DNA from 2 places in the Paenibacillus sp. FSL L8-0436 genome. Region 2 is predicted to be linked to the other one. Evidence: riboswitches for the same ligand, from Rfam matches in the RefSeq annotation. Region 2 holds a riboswitch; the other holds the start of a gene.
The links. Region 2 has a riboswitch for cyclic di-AMP ahead of NSS79_RS00145 (ubiquitin-like domain-containing protein). Riboswitches for the same ligand answer to the same signal wherever they lie in the genome.
Positions count from the first base shown of each region.

Region 1: linked by a shared signal. The riboswitch ahead of NSS79_RS02870 (hypothetical protein) and the one ahead of NSS79_RS00145 (ubiquitin-like domain-containing protein) in region 2 are both predicted to bind cyclic di-AMP.

Region 1 covers NZ_CP151955.1:600,723-607,814, reverse strand. Annotated here, with positions in the region: gene NSS79_RS02885 (SDR family NAD(P)-dependent oxidoreductase) at 1-417, opposite strand, end outside; gene ytxJ (bacillithiol system redox-active protein YtxJ) at 614-940, shown strand; gene NSS79_RS02875 (glutaredoxin family protein) at 937-1,179, shown strand; gene NSS79_RS02870 (hypothetical protein) at 1,277-1,693, opposite strand; cyclic di-AMP (ydaO/yuaA leader) riboswitch at 1,800-1,988, opposite strand; cyclic di-AMP (ydaO/yuaA leader) riboswitch at 2,410-2,622, shown strand; gene NSS79_RS02865 (hypothetical protein) at 2,747-3,256, shown strand; gene NSS79_RS02860 (hypothetical protein) at 3,285-3,737, shown strand; gene NSS79_RS02855 (hypothetical protein) at 3,815-4,003, opposite strand; gene NSS79_RS02850 (hypothetical protein) at 4,083-4,214, opposite strand; gene NSS79_RS02845 (hypothetical protein) at 4,482-5,114, opposite strand; gene NSS79_RS02840 (hypothetical protein) at 5,133-5,699, opposite strand; gene NSS79_RS02835 (transposase) at 5,894-7,087, shown strand.
Region 2 covers NZ_CP151955.1:29,334-36,425, reverse strand. Annotated here, with positions in the region: gene NSS79_RS00165 (Veg family protein) at 1-263, opposite strand, end outside; gene yabG (sporulation peptidase YabG) at 553-1,452, opposite strand; gene rsmA (16S rRNA (adenine(1518)-N(6)/adenine(1519)-N(6))-dimethyltransferase RsmA) at 1,555-2,439, opposite strand; gene rnmV (ribonuclease M5) at 2,436-2,987, opposite strand; gene NSS79_RS00145 (ubiquitin-like domain-containing protein) at 3,140-4,300, opposite strand; cyclic di-AMP (ydaO/yuaA leader) riboswitch at 4,591-4,818, opposite strand; gene NSS79_RS00140 (TatD family hydrolase) at 5,017-5,787, opposite strand; gene NSS79_RS00135 (HD domain-containing protein) at 5,842-7,092, opposite strand, start outside.

The DNA.
Region 1 (7,092 bases), 570 kb from region 2:
GATATTAACAATCAATTTCTGCTTGCTCTGCATTAACAGGCCCATCAATTCATTACTGACCCTCAAAGAACCAAGCGTGTTTACATTATAAATGTGAGCCATGGCTTCATCGTCCATATCAACAAGCATCGTGGCATCATCAGCTCTATGAATAATACCGGCATTATTGATAATCATATCAACATGAACGGTACTGCCCGAAATGCTGCGTGCCGCTTGCTTGACACTCTCACGGTCGCTGATATCCAGCGGGATCAGAGTTAATCGGTCCGGGTACTGCTTTTTCAGTGCGTCCAGCGATTCCGACTCCTTCATATACTGACCGGCAAATACGGAATATTTGTTCTCTAGAAGCCAGCTTGCCAGAAAAAAACCTAAACCACGGTCAGCACCGGTAACAAAAGCAACCCTTTTCATGATTATGGACACACCCTTTACGATTCTTCAGGATACACGCGGCATCTCTCTCACATTAGCATGGCAGTCACGTTTTTTCAACGTCCTTCATGGGACTGTAATTCCACTGAAAGAGTTGCTCTAACTTCCTTTTTGATTTAATTTTGAACTATGTTACAATCGTAGTTACAAGTACTTATAGGAAGGTGAGATACCGATGTCTATCCAACAACTTCATACTCTGGAAGAACTGCAGCAATATGTTGCGCAACCAGGTAAAAAACTGCTTTTCAAGCATAGCACTACCTGCCCGATCAGCGCCAAGGCCAATGAGGAATTCACAGCCTATGTGCAAGGCTCCGAGACTCCAGCTGCCATTGTGCATGTGATTGAAGACCGTCCGCTGTCCAATCAGATTGCCGAAGATTTCGGGATCAAGCATGAATCTCCGCAGATCTTCCTGCTGGAAGACGGCGAAGTGCGCTGGAACACCTCCCATTGGAAAATCACCCGGGACGCCATCAAGGCAGCTGTAAGCCAATGAGCCAGCCGGTAATTGTCTATTCCACCACAGGATGCAGCGACTGCAATCAAGTGAAACAGTGGCTGACTGAGCAAGACTTTAGCTTCGAGGTGCGTGATGTTATGACAAGTACAGTGTATCAGGAAGAAGTCGAGAAGCTGGGCTTCATGGGTGTGCCTGTTACTGTGTACGAAGGCCGCGCAGTCAAAGGCTTCAACGTTTCCGAACTTAAGCAGCTTATTGGAGCAACCGCTGAATAATTCATAGCGTGAGGCATATAAATATTTGTATTTTGAAAAAGGCATCTCCTTGGACCTCTGTCCAGGGGATGCCTTTTATTTGCCCTTTTATTTGGCCTTATCCCGGATTCGTTGAGACATCCGCCAGAAAAGAGACATTTCCGCTGTGGGAATAGATGACGGAATCCGCTCCAAGTCCTTTATAGACCAGTCTGGGATTCATCGAAGTCGTAATTACGTATATTGGTTTTGTCGTCCAGGTCCGGCACATCTGGATATACCGGCAGCATAAGGTCACACTGCTCTCGAACAGAAATACTCTTCCTACCGGAAAAGAGGGGCGGAACCATGTATTCTGATGATGTGTGTCCACCACAAGATTGACCTCGATTCCCAGCTCCTCCAGACGCCGCTTCTCCGCCGCATTGTTGGCGATTCCTGCGATCTTGTAGCCTCTGAACTTTAAGATTTTGATAAAATGCTCCCCCGCTTTAGTCGGAGCGTTAATGAGTACATATTCTTCCGAATTCGCCATATCTTCCTCTCCTCCGGCCTAGGACTTCCATTCATTTGCCCGTACGAACACAGCAAAAAACCACAAAGGAATTCCCTCTGTGGTCCAATTAACGGTCACATTGTGCTCATCCTCTCTAATACGCTTACGAGGTTAGCTGTCGGATTCGGGCAGTGAGAGTCGCCCTACCTGTATCCATGCGAGCATTCTCTCGCACTTTCACAGGATTCACCCCATAACCGGCTCCGACTCTCACATCGGCTGCCGATTGTTGGTTCCCCCGCTTTCCATAACGGAAATTAAGCGGACTGCGTATTCGATTGTGTAGTAAACAGAAGTAATCATACTCTGGCGGTCACGGCCTTGTAAACCGCCAAACCTGCCAAAATAATGCATTTAGTAAACCCATTCCAGATCAGGTAGCGCTTACTTAAGCCTCAATCTCATCATTACTCTTATTTACTCGGCTTATCAACGATTTGCGAAAAAGCATACAGCGTTGTGATTTTATTCACCCGATGTTGAGCAAATTGCCTTTTGTGCTCTGATCACCCTAAATCAAAAGCAGTCGTATACACGAGATAAAAAGCTGAAAATCGTTGATAAATACCCTTTTAGCACTTCTTATCGTGTCTTTTGCCATAATCCCCTGAAAATCGGCTCAGAAGAATGTTTTTTCCTTTTTACAAAGCTCATGCGAAAAGAGTATGATTCGGTTTGAATCCAATACATGAAATGCGATATGAACGCTGAATTCCCGCAATGCGGGAAACGGGGGAACCATCAGGCCCGCAGGGCCTTACCTGGAAGATAAGAAGGGATAAGCTTCATATTATCCATTACCTTATCTTTCTTGGGGTGAATCCGAAGGAGACTGTGGTCTCATTAGGTAGGGCGACTCTCACCGTCCGAATCCGACAGCTAACCCCGTAAGCGACTAGAGAGAACCTTGATCCGCCACGTTTTTGCGCCAGGTGTATTTAAGCCTGTACCAAAACCGCAGCAGAGGTCCTCCTCTGCTGCGGTTTTTTGTGCTGAGGCTGCAGCTTATAAATGGGTAGGAGGGAAAACGAAATGAACCAGCGCAGGCTGTTACGTATAGAAGTGTTTGTATTCGATGCCCCCTGGCCATTCCATCATGCCACGGAGTCATCCGGCAAATGCCGGTATGGTGTGCTGAAGCTTACGTGCAAGGCTGGGTGCAGCTGGGGAGCGGGGATACTGTCTGCGGAAGGCGATCATTTTGACGTCATTAAATGGAGCAGCTTTCTGAGAAGTATACGCAATCACAGGCTGGAAGAAGCCATAGAAATTGTACAGCAGCTAGGTGCGCAGTGGGAGCCGGGTCAGCAAGAAATCGTGCAAACGGCCCTGCTGGATTTAAAAGCCAAGCTGCAAGGCAAGGTCGTCACGTCACATCTGCAAATGGTCCCCTATTCCCGTACAGCTGGGGCCGGCGGTACGCCCCCCTTCAGACGGATGTACTATAAACCTTCAAGTTCCCTGCTGCATAAAGGCAGCTGGCAGGAACCGGACATAGCCGAGCTAATGGACAGATCCATCGCTTATTTCTCCATCTTATAATTTCTTATTCAGGAAGGAACGTGAAGACATGCCAGACCCATTATCCCCGGAATGGACAGCTGCCAGCGGGTTTGCGGAATATGTCCAAAAGAACACCGGAAATATTTATGCACTCACCAGTCTGCTGCTGGGAGAGGGTGCCGTTGCTGAAAAGACTGCGATGAAGACCTTCACTGAGCTTTATACCCGGTACCTTCATGATGATTTCATCCCGCAGCCTTTCTCTCTGGATGCGTACCGGGAGTGCATTCAGCAATGCTCCCGGGCTGCAGAGGAGTGCAGCCTCTTTGTTTCCAATGGATTAGCCTGGGAGGATCAGATTGTGCAGGTGTTATGGTACGGCATGCTGCTGCCCCTGCCGGCAATCAGCACCATTCTTGAGCAAAGCGTGCCAGTGCTGAAAACCCGGCTGAGACATGTGCGCGAGCAAATGTGCCGGTTGGAAACGTTGCGGCCTGAAGCAAACTTGTTTGTTGTATAGCTGCGTATGGAATATAGCAACTTGTCAAAGCGCATGAAAAAGCCGCAGCATAGTGCTGCGGCCTTTTCTATTTATACTCAGCTCTTGCCCTTGCCGCCTTTGGCGAATCTCCAGGCCGCTGTACAGCAGCCCAGCAAGCCCACTCCGAGCATTAACGTCTGCAGCACACCCAGCAGGGTAGAGCCCTCCGGCTTAAGCATGCTGCTGAGCAGAATCAGCAGAATTGAAGCTGCGAGGATCGCGGGGATTTGATTGTTTTTTTTCAAGATTACCACTCCTTATCTTATTAAATAAGGTACACTATAACCCTTCATTTAACCAGCAGGATCCTGAACTCTCCATTCTCTATATGTAGAGACGTATAGAAACAAGCCTTAGAACGCAAACAGAGGCATCATAGTCAACAGCTTTGATTCGTGGGTTCTTCCAGTGCTTCCAAAGGCACATTTGCAGCTTCCTTCGAAACCATCTATCTATCGTTTGAAAGACTGGTGTATCCGCCAGCGAGAAGTATCCGCACCAGCTTAAAGGTACTGACTCAGTTCACGGTGGAAACCCTTGTCTAAGCTAATGGCTAATATTGCCTTCACCATTCTGGACATGAACTCTAAAGATAGCACCCATGCTGGGCGAACTAAAGGAAGCCGCAGTTTCCGAACCACGGCTTCCTTAGTTAAAACCTATGATCACTTTTCAATGCGCGCATAATGCAGCTCATTATTATTTGGTATCATAAATAAATCATTATTCTTTTATTTTATATTTCGAAAAAACCTCCTTCTTAATTTTTTCATGTTTTACATTCTCTGAATCCGAAGCAAAAGAAACTTCTGTCTCATTAAGGTTGAATTTACCGTTGTTCACGTTAATTACAACGTACTGACCTTGGTCATTTTGCATCAAAAATATAATATATTTCTCCCCTTTTTCTAGTTCAGAATATTCTTCACGAGTAATCTTATTTTCTTTTTTTTCAGGTTTTGCATATCCTATTGGTTCAATAATCTTAAGCGATTGCGATGTTGCAAGATTAAAATCTTGAGGACCTTTTAAAATTTTATCGATTTTCAAATCAGTTAGTGTATAGAAGTCCTGAATTGCTCCATCTCCAAAATACGTTGTAATATGTTCTCTTTCAGGAAAATCCATTGTAGGACTACCAACGAGAATTAAGTCTGCAGCTTGGTCTAATTGATTTACATCATTAAATAGAATATAATTTGCATCCATATTTATTGTCTCTGCTTTTTCAATGGGCGTACTTTCAGCTTTATTGTTTGCTGCCAATCCTGAAGTATTGATAATGGCAATAGTTAATGCTATCAAAGCAAGGATAATTATCTGCTTGCTGTTAAATTTAATTTTTTTCTTCAACACAATGTATCACCCCTAATTTTAATTTCCCCATTTTGCTTTAAGTTGGTTCTTGTCATACTGTTGAGGGCCAATTGTTTGAACACCTTGAAACATTACAGAATCGGTTATACCTGATTGTGTCGTATGAGCCAAAGATAAGGTATGACCAAGTTCATGAATTGCATTTGAAATTCTTACTGCTGATGAACCAGGAGATTCATATACAATTAAATTATTATTATAGCTTGCGAAGGTCGTAAATGCTCTTGGTACATTATTATTTACGGGATTTCCATTTGCATCGTAATAAGAAGATAATCCAAGAAAAGTAGGATCAGCTGAAAAGCCAACATAATATTTGTCTGGCAAGCCACTCGATGAGGTGGTTTTCCCAATGGCAACATTAGAAGAAATCCCCCCCCAACTTGCTCTTGCCGTATCATATATTCCTTCATATCCATATGTTACTACGGAAGAATCGTAATAGGCATTAAACTTTGCAGAAGAACGTCCGCCTGCAAAAAAATCAGCAAATGCACTAGTTGGAATGCTTATAGCCAAAATAAAAACGGATAGTAAAGCGCCTACTAATCTTGTTTTCTTCATTTAAAAAACACCACCTGTATAATTTTTTAAAGGAATTTATTTCTATTAATTAACTAACACTTCTTATTCGAGCATTTTGCATTAATCTAAACCCTTGTTACACAAAGCAATTTCAAGCATAAAAAAGGACTTCACCCCAACTTGGAGAAGTTTTCAAGTGACCAAACGAGAAAACCCAAGGGAGTGAAGTCACTATGTATATTCTCCAAGAAAGTCTATTTTCCTTTGAGGAGCTTCAAAAAATTGATTCCAAAGAACGTCTGCCCATCTTTTTCAGCGCACTTGACCTGCGTCCTTATGCGAGAGAATTGAGGAATCCTTCACCCCGAGGAGCGGATGGACACTGTCGGCAAGGCATTCTTCGCGCGTTACTCGCGGCTCCCTTAGAGAACATCGATACGTTCACCGGCCTAGCGCGCAGACTGGAGTTTGACCTTCGTTTCCGTTACCAATGTGGACTTCGGCTGGATCTCCCCGCCCCTTCGATTTCCACGTTAAGCCGAGTCTTTGCCGAGTTGACTCGCAAAAGCCTTGCAAAGCAGTTGTTTGAGGATCTTGTGGCTCAGTGCCAAGAGGCTGGAATCATCGCCGGCACTCATGTCGCGATCGACAGTGCAGCCATTCACGCCTACGAAAAAAAAGAACCCAAACGAAAAAGTGAACTTACCGGCAATGCCAACTGGGGTGCGAAATTTGATAGCTTTGGCAACAAAGTCAAGTGGTTTGGCTATAAGCTGCATCTGGCCGTCGATGCAAAGAGCGAACTTCCCATGGCACTCCAGGTGACCCCTGCCCATGTGAACGACGGAGACGAAGGGCCTGTGCTCATAGCGCTTGCCGCTGCGAAATCCAAGGCGAAATTCTTCATGCTGGATGCGGGCTACGACCAAATGAAAAACTACGAGGCGGCCCGGAACGTCAAGGCCCAAGCCGTTATCCCTCTCAATCCACGGAATGAAAAGGAACCGCCCGCTGGGATCACCCGCAAAGGCACCCCCTGTTGTTCGATGGGTTTTCCCATGACGTATTGGGGTCAAGAGAAAACACATTTGAAATTCCGTTGTCCGCATGCGACAGGTCAAGTAGATTGTCCTTTGGGCATGGCCGCTTGTTCGTCTTCCAATTATGGAATGGTCGTTAAAATCAATAGTCAAATGGATCTCCGGCGCTATGCGCTGCCGCACCGGGAAAGCCGAGGCTGGAAAGAACTTTACAATAAACGAACCAGTGTGGAGCGCTGCAATTCTCGAATGAAGACCTATTTAACCGCTGACCAGCTCCATGTTTGGGGTATTCAAAAAGTGACAACTTACCAATATTTAAATGCAATTGTGTTACTTGCCTCTGCGCTTGCCATCGCGAAGCAACGAGTACAAAACGCCGCTTAAAAATT
Region 2 (7,092 bases):
TACATAATCCGCATTTGCCCATCGTCTTCGCAAACTGTGATCTCCACAGACTCCGTAAGAATATCGGCATAGCTATAGGAGACACGCTTGAAGGTTTGCTGCTCCTGATCCAGTTTGACAATAAATACAGAAGGGTACGTTTCTTCCAGGACACCGGTGCGTTCAACGGTCTTACGACGTCCACCGTTTGCACGCAACGTGATCTTATGACCGACGTGAGCTTCGAGACTGCGTTTAATTTCTAACAGCGCGTTATTAGCCATTACCTGACGACCACCTCTTTCCTTGTCCATTATACAACTTTTCACAAACATTGTCAAAGCAAATAAATAATTATAGATGATGCCAAAATAGTTGTCAACGGAATTTTTTCGGAACGAAAGAGTGCCGACCGAGGCGCCTTGTTATCGGTAATAATATACCGGAGGCTATCACCGCTTGTCCGGCTTTCACAACAAAAAAAGGAAAAGAAAAGCGTTATGCTTATCCTTTCCTTTTTTTGTTCCTGCCATTCTGGAAATTATTGCGTATGGCCTTTCCAGGGCCACGATACTATATCGCCGACGGGGTAACTTTCAGCGCGGAAAGATTCTGCAGGCGAGGCATTCCGATCCGGAAGCTGCCGCGTGTCTCAATCCCGCCCATTCCCTGGTTGCCGCTGATGGTATGATTCAGTACATCACCTAGACTCACAGTGTCACGGATCGAGGTAAAAGAGGCTTTGGCCGCTATATAGACGGGATCCAGCGCATGAATCAGGATTCTCCCCGGGGAACTGGCAAAATTGGCCCCCGCCCCCAGCAGTGCCTCAAAATGCGACTGGCAGGCTCCCGCCACAATGGTCAGGGCATCAAAATTCCGTTCATATTCCCTTGCAACCCCAATAGCTGCCACAAAGTTCTGCGAATTTTTGTAGCTGCTGAGACTGTAGAGATCATAAGTATGCGGCTGTTTCAGCACCCCGTCGTGGCCAGTAATAACTACGATATCCGGACGCACACGGGGCAGAAGCCGGTATAACGTCTCCGCCATTTTGGACTCGTGAACATGATGTCCTTCTGCGGGAATCCGCAGCTGTTCATACAAGCTAAGACTTTTGTTCAAATAAAGCGCATCACCGTCCAAATGCAGCACTTTGCCCGGCACCTCGAAATAAGCTGCCTCCTTGGGAGATTGCGGCCAGCTTCCGGCAACAGTCTCTCCGCTGCGCTGGCTCTGTTCCTGACGGTCCTTACGCAACCTTGTCAATGATTCCTTCGCTTTGATCTGTGCCTGCTGTCCCCGTTCTGTAATACGGGTAGGCGGCACTTGAACCAAGTCGTCCAGGGGAGCATCCGCCAACAGGCGGAATTCTGTGCCTTTGATTACGGCTCCACTCTGCACGATGTTCTCCACCCGGAAAGTTACATCTCCACCATAAGATTTGCGAACGACCAAGTCTCCTAAATTCATGACAACACCACCTCTACCCCCATCGTATGGGCAAAGGTCATGGTTGGTTCTTAAACAGCCGCATTTTCAAAAGATAAAGCGCGATGTTTCACACTGCATACTCTAGGCGATTCCTGCCGCCAGCAGCACAGCACTAAGCCGGGCGTACTCCGCAATACTCAGCGTCTCCCCGCGGCGGGTTGGCTCTATGCCAGCCTCAGCCAGCAGCGCCTCCAGGCGCTCACGGCCTTCTCCCGGGAAGAAGCGGGCCTTGAGATTGTTCGCTATTGTCTTGCGCCGCTGGGTGAAGGAAGCCTGAACCACTTCAAAGAAATGCTTCTCATCAGCCACATCAACCGGAGGACGTTCTCTGACCTTCAGCCGGATTACAGCAGATTCCACATTCGGCTGCGGGATGAAGACCGTACGCGGCACAATACAGACCAGCTCAGGCTCACTGTAGTACTGCACGGCTATGCTGAGGCTTCCATATTCTTTGCCGCCCGGAGAAGCCGCCATACGCTCAGCAACCTCCTTCTGGATCATTACCACGATATTATCCAGCGGAAGTTTCTCCTCCAGCAGTTTCATCAGTATGGGGGTTGTCACATAATACGGCAGGTTGGCAACCACACTTACTTTGTCGACGGTTGCAAAATCCTCGGTGAACAATTCCTGCAGGTTTACCTTCAGCACATCATCATTGCGGATTTTGACATGCGGGTACGGAGACAATACATCCCTCAGAATCGGAATCAGTCTGCGGTCGATCTCTACAGCAGTCACCGCACCCGCAGCCATGGCCAGCCGTTCAGTAAGCGCTCCGATACCCGGACCAATCTCCAGGGCGCCCGCAGAGTCGGTTAATTCTGCTGCGTCCACTATTTTATCAAGGATATTCTGATCGATCAGAAAGTTCTGTCCCAGACTTTTTTTGAACGAAAAACCGTAGCGCTGAATAATTTCTTTGGTCCGTACCGGCGATGAGATCTTGTTATTGCCACTCATGAAGTAATGCCTCCCTGATCAATTTGTGCGAGAGCTCCGGAGAATTCTTCCCGCGTGATGCCAAACATAGCCAGCCGCTTGTATAGCTGTTTGCCGTTGCAATACCCGATGCCAAGCACGTTGCCCAGCGCCATCCTGCGCTCAGCCGCTCGCGAATGCACCAGCATGCCCGCCGCCATAAGATCCTCCAGCCCAATTAGGGCAGGGGCCCCTTCAAAGGAGGTATGTACATGCTGCAGCGCATGACGGATCGCTTCCGGTGATGCATTCTCAACACCGATATCCCCTTTGCGTGTAGCATCCTTCTCCGGGATGAATGCATGCTTGCAGCCTGGCACCTTGGAGGAAACAATCTTGCGGATGCGTTCGCCGGCATGATCGGGATCCGTAAGGATGATCACGCCTCTGCGTTCCATTGCCAGCGCTATCTTGGCGATAACCTTGCGGTCTACCGCTGAACCGCCAGTCTCTATCGTATCGGCCTCCACCGCCCGCTTGACGGCAACCGTATCACTCTTGCCTTCCACCACAATTAATTCCTTAATCATACACGTTGCTCCTTCCTGTAAAACACAAAAAGAAGAGGATTCGCTCCCCTTCTTTTTGGCTAAAGAATGTATAAGTGATGAGCGGCAGCCCGTTCTGTCAGTGCTACCCTCACTATAGCTTATAAACCGTTAATTTGCAAAAGCGGACCACGTTAATTCAGCTCTGGCTTCACTGGACCGATCACATAAATAGTCCGGGACTTGCGGCCGAAATTACGGGCATGGCTCAGTGAATCGTAATAAACATCTAACTTGTTGCCTTTGATGGCACCGCCGGTATCCTCTGCTCGGCGAAACCCTAATCCCTCAATGTACACCCACCAGCCGATAGGAATTACATTCGGGTCCACAGCTATAGTCCGGCCTTCTGTTACGCGTGTGCCAGAAGCCGTGCGGGTCCCAATGCCTGGTTCTTCTGAAGAATAGGCTGTCATCGACACATTTTTGATCATCTTTTTGTATTGGAAATCTACGCCTGCCTTGTGCACGACGTTACTGCTTTTTGCGGAAACTTTGGTTGTTTTGGATGCCGTACTTTTTTTGGAAGTTGTCACAGCAGCTACAACGGGCTTTGGCAGGGGCTTCGTACCAACATAAACAATTTTATGCTTGGTAACCGTCTGTACTTCCTTGCCAATCATGCGCATAGAAACCAGTTCTCCATCTTGGTAGACCTTCTCGATATGCTGGACCATGACGCCTGGTGCGCCTAACTGTGCCACTTTTACGTTCCCCTTGGTCAGGGAAGGATCTGAGGTCTTAATGACCTGGAATGGCAAATTTTGCTTCCGCTCCACAATCTGCTTGTTGATGCGGACAATTTTAATTTCCATGCCGGCCGATACTGTGGTGTCAAGCGAAGGGTATATCTTGTCACTGCTCTCCAGGCTTAAACCCAGTTTGCTAATGGCGTCACCGATAGTGTCTTCGGTGGTGTATAGCGTTTTTGTTGCTCCATCCGCAGTGAGACTAAACTTCTGCGCACGATTGATCACGACACGGTCGCCGTCCTGTATCTCATCACTAAGGCCAATAGATAATTCATCATGCGGCTGCAGCGAAATTTGTTCCTTAGCCAGCACATCACTGAGCAGCGCTTCGCGCGTTTCCAGCGTCTGTGCTTTCCCGTCTATTACTAAAAATATCTCTTTCTTGCTCTGACCGTGTACGTACAGCAGAATGAGCAGCGCGATAACGATTGATACCGCACCTGCAAGCGAAAGTAAGCGAGGATTCACTTGCTTCCACCGTAATGCGAAAGACCTGCTGGATGATTGCGAATCATGGGATACTTCTGGTTGGAATACGCCCACTCTCTCCATCCTCCTTACATAGCCCCGTCGTCAAGTAGTATATCAAGGTGACTGTATGATTGCTGACGAAACTAGGTTTGAGATTGCAACAGGATACGCCCGCATTGCTTCAGCGTTTCCTGCTCATGGATCGCCTGCCCGGCATAATTACTCCAGATACCTGTTATATAACAGTATGCTGGAAACATTCGCATTATTCAAAACAAAAAAAGCCCAAAAAAGAGTTCACAGAGGACTCTTTCGTGGCTTCTCCGGATGTCAGAATACGCGGGAATGTTTATGCACGAGGTTTCCTCTCTTACTTGCGCTTACGGGGTTAGCTGTCGGGTTCGGGCATAAGAGAGACGCCCTATCTTAGGTCACCCGCTCACGGCGGTTGCCCTCAAATTCACCCCAAAGACCACGTGAAGAAATCAAATAAATTCTGCGGCATTTCTGTGTTGTACTCTATGTACGGACATGCGGCAGGCATTATTGGTTCCCCCGTTCTCCATACGGAGACTCAGCGAGACGATCCATGATTCAGTGACTGTCACAGTAACAACAGCTCACTGCACTGAAAAGATGATATCCTGTTTTGATGCATGTTGTAAAGGACGATTCAACCACGTTTACGCAAAAAAATGATTAAAATATTGTAATATTCAGCCGTTTTTAAATTAAAAAAGTTTAATATATCGGCTATACTTCATTTTTCACCGCTTTTACTCCCGATTTCAGACAATCCCAAATCGTTCCAGTGCGTTCGCATACGTAATTTCCGCCAATTCCTGTAAATCAATCCCTTTTATTTCCGCGGCAGCCTCTGCTACTAATCTCACATGTGCGCTCTCATTTCGCTTGCCCCGGAAAGGGTGCGGTGTCAAATAAGGCGAGTCCGTTTCGATCAGCAATCGGTCCAGCGGAGTCTGGGCCAGCACCTCTTTTGGCACTCTGGCGTTCTTGAATGTAATCGGGCCCCCGAAGGACAGGTGAAAGCCTAAATCCAGGCACATTTTGGCTATTTCCCAGCTGCCGGAGAAGGAGTGCATCACTCCGCCTATTTCATCAGCCTTCTCTTCACGGAGAATCCGCACCACATCTTCATGAGCATCACGGTTATGAATGCAAATCGGCATTTTCAGTTCACGGGCCAGTCCGATTTGTTTGCGGAACACTTCATGCTGTACCTCTTTGGGAGAGGTATCCCAGTAGTAATCCAACCCAATTTCTCCGATGGCGACTACTTTTTTATGACTGCACAGTGAGGCAATCCACTCGAGATCCCCGTCCCTCATGTCTATGGCATCCTGCGGATGCCATCCGACGGCTGCATAGATATAATCATAGGTTTCAGCAAGCTTCATGGTTGTTGGGATTGTTTCCCTGTTAAAGCCAATATTAATCATTTTGGTAACTCCTGCCTCGAGCGCATTGGCGATTACCTTTTCGCGGTCCTCGTCGAATTGCGGAGCATCCAGATGGGTGTGCGTGTCGAACAATTGCATGTTACATCCCCTTTTCTGTCATAATTTCTATGATGAATTCCAAGTATTTTTGGATTACTTTGCAAAGATTTCTGCGATTGAAGAAGGCAGCAATGGAAGGGCTTTCTGCAGCTTATCCTGTGGAAAATACAGGTGATAACGGCCGCGGTGAATTCCGCTGATGGAGCGTACGATATCTGAAACTTCAGAGATCTCCCTCAGTTTGTCATGGCGGTCAAGCAGCAGAATTTGCTTGCTGTCAAAGCCTTGTCCCGGACGAAACACATCATAGGGTAAATCTGTCGGAAAATCAATTTCCAGATCATAATCGGCATCTAGCCCTGCCACGGCAAAGCTGCGGCGTATTTCGTCAATCGTCTCGGAATCAAGGTTCTCCATCTCTACATATTTATACAGTTTACGATGAATAAACCGGCTGCACAAGTCGCTTAACAATTCATCCTTCTCCAAAGTCCATTGCATAAAGGCGGTCTGGATCATAGCTTCGTCCAGCAGCAGATATTGTTCCACCGTAACCTCTCCGCGGAACAAATCACCTAAAGGATCAATCATGAACCGGAATTCATAACCGCTCTGGTACAGCTCTTTGGCTCTGCGGAAAATTTGCCGCAAAATGATTTCGGAACTGCGTGTGACCGGGTGAAAATATACCTGCCAGTACATTTGATAGCGCGACATTAAGTAATCCTCGATGGCGTGCATCCCTGACTCCTTAACCACTACCCTTCCATGGTATGGGCGCAGCATTCTTAGGATCCTGTCAATATCGATCGTCCCATAGTTTACTCCCGTGTAGTATGCATCGCGGAGCAGATAATCCATGCGGTCAGCATCCAGAGGGCCGGAAACCAAGTTGACTACAATTTCATGCTCATAAGTTTTGGAGATTACCGAAGCTACCTTGCCGGGAAAATCCTCTGCCACATCCCGCAGAATCGCGGTGATCTCCGTGTCCTCCAGAATGATACGGCAGGTCCAGTCTTCATGGTTCATTTCAAAGGCTTCTTCTATAGAATGGGAGAACGGGCCATGCCCCAAATCATGCAGCAGCGCTGCACATAGAGTGAGCAGGCTCTCCTCCGGTATCCAATCCTTATACCCGCTTCGCTCAAACTGCGAAATGATACGGCGTGTAATTTCGTAGACACCAAGGGAATGTGAAAATCGGCTATGCTCTGCACCATGAAAGGTTAGATAGGAGGTGCCAAGCTGACGGATACGCCGCAGACGCTGAAATTCCTTAGTGTTGATTAATCGCCAGATAATTGTGTCCTGCACGTGAATATAGTTATGAACCGGATCTTT